Regions from separate parts of the Streptomyces sp. NPDC000151 genome, predicted to be linked through region 2. Evidence: predicted binding sites of a transcription regulator. Region 2 holds the regulator's gene; the other holds the start of a gene.

Region 1 (3,404 bases), on a different contig from region 2:
CTGCTGGTCTCCGGCGGCCACTCCTCGCTGCTGCTCGCGCCGGACATCACCTCCGACGTGCGGCCGCTGGGCTCGACGATCGACGACGCGGCGGGCGAGGCGTTCGACAAGGTCGCCCGGGTGCTGCACCTCGGCTTCCCCGGCGGCCCGGTCATCGACCGGATGGCCCGCGAGGGCGACCCGGACGCGATCGCGTTCCCGCGCGGCCTCACCGGCTCCCGCGACCCCAAGTACGACTTCTCCTTCTCCGGCCTGAAGACCGCCGTGGCCCGCTGGATCGAGGCCAAGCGCGCGGCCGGCGAGGAGGTGCCGGTCGCCGACGTCTCCGCGTCCTTCCAGGAAGCGGTGGTGGACGTGCTGACGCGCAAGGCCGTACGGGCCTGCAAGGACCACGGCGTGGACCACCTGATGATCGGCGGCGGCGTCGCGGCCAACTCCCGGCTGCGCGCGATGGCCGAGCGGCGCTGCGAGGACGCGGGCATCACGCTGCGCGTGCCGCGCCCGAAGCTGTGCACGGACAACGGCGCGATGGTCGCGGCCCTGGGCGCCGAGATGGTCGCCCGGAACCGCCCGCACTCCGCCTGGGAGCTGTCCGCCGACTCCTCCCTCCCGGTCACCGAGCCGCACGTCCCGGCCCCGGAGCACCGTCACCGCCACGGCGTACCGCACAGCCAGGGCCACGGCCACGGTCATGGCCACGACCACGATCACGTGCACGAGATCAGCAAGGACAACCTGTACTCGTGAGCGGCCGTCGGCCGTACTGCTGAGGCGCCGGCCTCCTCATCGAGGCGTCGCCGGCCGGCCGATGAGCATCGTCGGGGCGCCCGCGACGCGGGTGAGGAGGACCGTGGCGGAGTGCGGGCCGCGGAGCTTCACCTTGCGGCGGAGCTCCTCCGGCTCGACGGCGGAGCCGCGCTTCTTGACCGTCAGCACGCCGATCTCGCGCTCCCGGAGGAGTGCCTTGAGCTTCTTGAGGTTGAAAGGCAGCTCGTCGGTGATCTCGTAGGCGGCGGCGTACGGGGTGGGGCGCAGCTCGTCGGCGGTGACGTACGCGATGGTCTCGTCGATCAGGCCGCCGTCCAGCTCCGCCGCGACCTCCGCGACCAGGTGCGCGCGGATGACGGCGCCGTCCGGCTCGTAGAGGTAGCGGCCCACCGGGCGCACGGCCGGGTCGGGGAGCGGCGCTGTGGTGTGCAGCGCGGCGCCGGAGGGGAGCAGGGTGGCCCGTACCGAGCCCGGGTCCGTGCCGAACCAGAGCACGGCCTCCTTCACGTCGCCGCCGTCCGAGATCCACTCCGCGGCGGCGTCCTCGGGGATCGCCTCGTGCGGGATGCCGGGGGCGATCTTGAGGGCGGCGTGCGGGGCCTTGCGGGCCGCCTCGATCGCCCAGGAGAGCGGTGGGGAGTACGCCTCCGGGTCGAACACGCGGCCGCGGCCGCCCCGCCGCGCCGGGTCCACGAAGACGGCGTCGTACGGGCTCGTGTCGATCTCCGTGACGTCTGCGCAGCGCACCTCGATCAGGTCGGCCAGGCCCAGCGCCTCGGCGTTCGCGCGGGCCACCTCGGCGGTGAGCGGGTCGCGGTCCACGGCCAGGACCCGGATGCCGGCCCGGGCGTACGCGATCGCGTCGCCGCCGATGCCGCAGCACAGGTCGGCGACGGACCGTACGCCGAGCGCGGCCAGCCGCGCGGCGCGGTGGACGGCGACGGTGCGGCGGGTGGATTGCTCGACGCCGTTCGGGGTGAAGAACATCCGGTACGCGTCCTCGGCGCCGAACTTCGCGACTGCCCGCTGCCGCAGCCGGGCCTGCCCGAGTGCCGCGGAGACCAGTTCGGCCGGGTGCTCGCGGCGCAGCCGGGTGGCGGTGGCGAGTTCCTGCGCGGGGTCGTGGTCGCGGAGGCCGGACAGCAGCGCCCGGCCCTCGTCGGTGAGCAGCGCGGAGAAGGAGTCGAGAGGGTTCACCCGGCCCATTCTGGGGCAGGTCACGGATCTCTTTCGAAGCCACGTTGGCACTCCGCTTGACCGAGTGCTAACCGCGTCATAGTCTCGGCGCTGGCACTCACCACTGGAGAGTGCCAAACACAGCGACGGGCAGGTCCGGCACCCGCGACGACGGATCCACCTGGTCGCCACCTCAGACAGTTAACCCCGTGAGATCTCCGAAGGGGGAGGTCGGATCGTGACGACCGCCAGCTCCAAGGTTGCCATCAAGCCGCTCGAGGACCGCATTGTGGTCCAGCCGCTCGACGCCGAGCAGACCACGGCTTCGGGCCTGGTCATTCCGGACACCGCCAAGGAGAAGCCCCAGGAGGGCGTTGTCCTGGCCGTGGGCCCGGGCCGCTTCGAGGACGGTAACCGTCTTCCGCTCGACGTTTCCGTCGGCGACGTCGTGCTCTACAGCAAGTACGGCGGCACCGAGGTGAAGTACAACGGCGAGGAGTACCTCGTCCTCTCGGCCCGCGACGTTCTCGCGATCGTCGAGAAGTAAGCCGGGAGTCCGGGTTCACCTCGGACACCAGTACTGCACCCAGCTTTTCTGATCTGCGCCCCTGGTTCCCGCGTCTCACCACCCGGGGCAGGGGCGCATTTCGTTGAGAGTACGACTAAGGACACGTAACTCATGGCGAAGATTCTGAAGTTCGACGAGGACGCCCGTCGCGCCCTCGAGCGCGGCGTCAACAAGCTTGCCGACACGGTCAAGGTGACGATCGGCCCCAAGGGCCGCAACGTCGTCATCGACAAGAAGTTCGGCGCCCCCACCATCACCAACGACGGTGTCACCATCGCGCGCGAGGTCGAGGTCGACGACCCGTACGAGAACCTCGGCGCCCAGCTGGTGAAGGAGGTGGCGACCAAGACCAACGACATCGCGGGTGACGGCACCACCACCGCGACCGTCCTGGCCCAGGCCCTGGTCCGCGAGGGTCTGCGCAACGTCGCCGCCGGTGCCTCCCCGGCCGCCCTGAAGAAGGGCATCGACGCCGCCGTGAAGGCCGTGTCCGACGACCTCCTCGCGACCGCCAGCCCGATCGACTCCAAGTCGGACATCGCCGCCGTGGCCGGCCTGTCCGCCCAGGACAAGCAGGTCGGCGAGCTCATCGCCGAGGCGATGGACAAGGTCGGCAAGGACGGTGTCATCACCGTCGAGGAGTCCAACACCTTCGGCCTGGAGCTCGACTTCACCGAGGGCATGGCCTTCGACAAGGGCTACCTCTCCCCGTACATGGTCACCGACCAGGAGCGGATGGAGGCCGTCCTCGAGGACCCGTACATCCTGATCCACCAGGGCAAGATCGGCTCGATCCAGGACCTGCTGCCGCTGCTGGAGAAGGTCATCCAGGCCGGCTCCTCCAAGCCGCTGCTGATCATCGCCGAGGACGTCGAGGGCGAGGCCCTGTCGA
Region 2 (3,404 bases):
CGGCATGAAGAGGTTCACGCCGAAGGGGCGGTCGGTCAGCCCGCGCAGCTGCTTGATCTCCTGGTACATGCCGTCGGCCGTCTTGTATCCGGCCGCGAGGAAGCCCAGGCCGCCGGCCGTGCTGACGGCGGCGGCCAGCTCGGGACACGAGGCGCCACCCGCCATGGGGGCCTGCACGATCGGATGGCGGCACAGATCGGTCAGCGCGGTGGGCATGACCACATCGTGTCACGCGGCACGGCCGCCCCTTGAATCGGGGCGACCGTGCCGCGCAGTGCCTTCCCGGGGGACCACCCCGGCCCCCCGGCCTTACTGCCTACCGCCCGTTGAAGGCGTCTTTGAGGCGCGAGAACAGTCCCTGCTGGCCCGGCTGGAACTGCCCGGTGGGCCGCTCCTCGCCGCGCAGCTTGGCGAGCCGGGTCAGCAGCTCCTCCTGCTCGGCGTCGAGCTTGCCCGGGGTCTGGACCTCGACGTGGACGATCAGGTCGCCGCGACCGCCGCCGCGCAGGTGCGTGATGCCGCAGCCGTGCAGCGGGATCGACTGCCCGGACTGGGTGCCGGGCCGGATGTCGACGTCCCGTACCCCGTCCAGCGTCTCCAGCGGACACTTCGTGCCCAGCGCCGCCGCGGTCATCGGGATCGTGACCGTGCAGTGCAGGTCGTCGCCGCGCCGCTGGAAGACCGGGTGCGCGACCTCGTGGATCTCGACGTACAGGTCGCCGGCCGGGCCGCCGCCGGGGCCGACCTCGCCCTCGCCCGCGAGCTGGATGCGGGTGCCGTTGTCGACACCGGCCGGGATCTTGACCGTGAGCGTGCGGCGGGACCGGATGCGGCCGTCGCCCGCGCACTCGGGGCACGGGGTCGGCACGACCGTGCCGAAGCCCTGGCACTGCGGGCACGGCCGCGAGGTCATGACCTGGCCCAGGAAGGACCGGGTGACCTGCGAGACCTCGCCACGCCCGCGGCACATGTCACAGGTCTGCGCCGACGTGCCGGGCGCCGCGCCCTCGCCGGAGCAGGTCGTGCACACGACCGCCGTGTCGACCTGGATGTCCTTGGTCGTACCGAACGCGGCCTCGTGCAGCTCCACGTCCAGCCGGATCATGGCGTCCTGGCCGCGGCGGGTGCGCGAGCGCGGCCCGCGCTGCGACGCCGTGCCGAAGAACGCGTCCATGATGTCGGAGAAGTTGCCGAAGCCCGCGCCGAAGCCGGCACCGCCGGCGCCGCCGCCCTGGGACATCGGGTCGCCGCCGAGGTCGTAGACCTGCTTCTTCTGCGGGTCCGACAGCACCTCGTAAGCGGCGTTGATCTCCTTGAACCGCTCCTGGGTCTTGGGATCCGGGTTCACGTCCGGGTGCAGCTCGCGCGCCAGCCGCCGGAAAGCCTTCTTGATCTGGTCCTGCGAGGCGTCGCGGCTGACACCGAGGACCGCGTAGTAGTCCGTGGCCACTTACGACTCCGCCAGGATCTGTCCGACGTAACGTGCCACTGCGCGTACCGCTCCCATCGTTCCGGGGTAGTCCATGCGGGTCGGTCCGACCACGCCGAGTTTGGCGACTGCCTCGTCGCCCGAACCGTAGCCGACTGCGACGACCGATGTGGAAGTGAGGCCTTCGTGAGCGTTCTCGTGCCCGATGCGCACGGTCATGCTCGAATCCTTCGCCTCTCCCAGCAGCTTGAGCAGCACGACCTGCTCCTCAAGTGCCTCCAGCACCGGCCGGATCGTCAGCGGGAAATCATGTCCGAAGCGCGTGAGATTGGCGGTACCGCCGATCATCAGCCGCTCTTCGGTCTCCTCCACCAGAGTCTCCAGCAACACCGACAGCACTGTCGAGACCGTGCCCCGGTCCTCCGCCTCGAAGGACTCGGGAAGGTCCTGCACCAGCTGCGGGACGTCGGTGAAGCGGCGGCCCACGACCCGGCTGTTCAGCCGGGCCCGCAGGTCCGCCAGGGACGTTTCGCCGAACGGCGCCGGGCAGTCGATCATGCGCTGCTCGACCCGTCCGGTGTCCGTGATCAGGACGAGCATCAGCCGGGCCGGGGCCAGCGACAGCAGCTCGACGTGCCGGACGGTGGACCGGGTCAGCGAGGGGTACTGGACCACCGCGACCTGCCGGGTCAGCTGCGCGAGCAGCCGTACCGTACGGGCCACGACGTCGTCGAGGTCCACCGCGCTGTCGAGGAAGCTGTGGATCGCCCGGCGTTCCGGGACGGAGAGCGGCTTGACGGCCGCCAGCTTGTCGACGAAGAGGCGGTAGCCCTTGTCGGTGGGGATACGGCCCGCGCTCGTGTGAGGCTGGGCGATGAAACCCTCGTCCTCCAGCGCGGCCATGTCGTTGCGGACCGTGGCCGGCGAGACGCCGAGCCGGTGGCGCTCCGTGAGCGCCTTGGAGCCGACGGGCTCCTCGGTGCCCACGTAGTCCTGGACGATGGCACGCAGCACTTCGAGTCTGCGTTCGCTGAGCATCGCGTACACCTCCAGTCCCGCGCTCTCCCCTGGCCTCTGTGGCCGCCTGCCCGGCCGGGGTCCGGCCGGCTGTCCCTGGCACTCGACCGGTCCGAGTGCCAAACCCTGAACCAGTGTACGGCCGGGTAGCACGGCCAGGGCAAGGCCGGGCACCGCGGCACGCGGCCCGGCGGGCCACCGTATCGCGCCGCGGCGGCTCCGTGTCCCCCGGATACGCCCAGGTCAGCCGGTCGGCCGCGGGCGATTTCGCGCTATACGGGCTAGCGTCGCGGTATGCGCACGAGTTGGGAAGAGGCAGGGTGGGAGCGGCTCGCCGACGGGGTCGCCAGGCGCCGGCTGCCGCACTGGGACGCCACGGTCGGCGTCGTGGCCGGTACCACCGGCGTCCTCCTGGTCGATACCGGGTCCGGGCTGGCCGAGGGCGCCGAGCTGCGCCGCCAGGTCCGTGGCGTACTGGGCCGTGAGGTGACCCATATCGCACTCACCCACCCGCACTTCGATCATGTACTGGGCACGGCGGCGTTCGCGGGTGTGACGGTCTTCGGCGCGACCGGCATGGGCGAGCTGCTGCGCCGCGAGCCGGAGGCGCTGCTCGCCGACGCGGTACGGAACGGGGCCGACCCGGACGCGGCGGCCGAGGCGGTGGACACCCTCGTGGTCCCGCAGCACGCGGTCTGCGGCGAACGCACGCTGGACCTGGGCGACCGGCACGTCCTGCTGGCGAACGTGGGTCCCGGGCACAGCGCGCACGACCTGGCGGTGTGCGTGCAGGGCACCTCGGGCGGGCCCGAGGTGGTGTTCTGCGGCGATCTCGTCGAGGAGTCGGGCGAGCCGCAGGCCGGGCCCGACGCGCTCCCCGCCTGCTGGCCGGCCGCGCTGGACCGGCTCCTCTCCCTCGGCGGCGAGGACGCCCGCTACGTCCCGGGCCACGGCGCCG

Evidence for each region. Region 2 encodes HrcA, which represses chaperone genes, less so after heat shock. Its sites were predicted from a motif close to TTNGCACTCNGNNNNNCNGAGTGCNAA; they were not measured.
Region 1: a site for HrcA is predicted at 2,010-2,036, ahead of groES (co-chaperone GroES). Genes of this name have one in related genera too.

What each region holds. Positions count from the first base shown of each region.
Region 1 is NZ_JBEPFC010000115.1:16,358-19,761, reverse strand. Features, by position in the region: gene tsaD (tRNA (adenosine(37)-N6)-threonylcarbamoyltransferase complex transferase subunit TsaD) at 1-747, shown strand, start outside; gene ABT381_RS26295 (THUMP-like domain-containing protein) at 784-1,965, opposite strand; gene groES (co-chaperone GroES) at 2,183-2,491, shown strand; gene groL (chaperonin GroEL) at 2,624-3,404, shown strand, end outside.
Region 2 is NZ_JBEPFC010000016.1:67,515-70,918, forward strand. Features, by position in the region: gene ABT381_RS08005 (nitronate monooxygenase) at 1-216, opposite strand, end outside; gene dnaJ (molecular chaperone DnaJ) at 317-1,450, opposite strand; gene hrcA (heat-inducible transcriptional repressor HrcA) at 1,451-2,467, opposite strand; gene ABT381_RS08020 (MBL fold metallo-hydrolase) at 2,741-3,404, shown strand, end outside.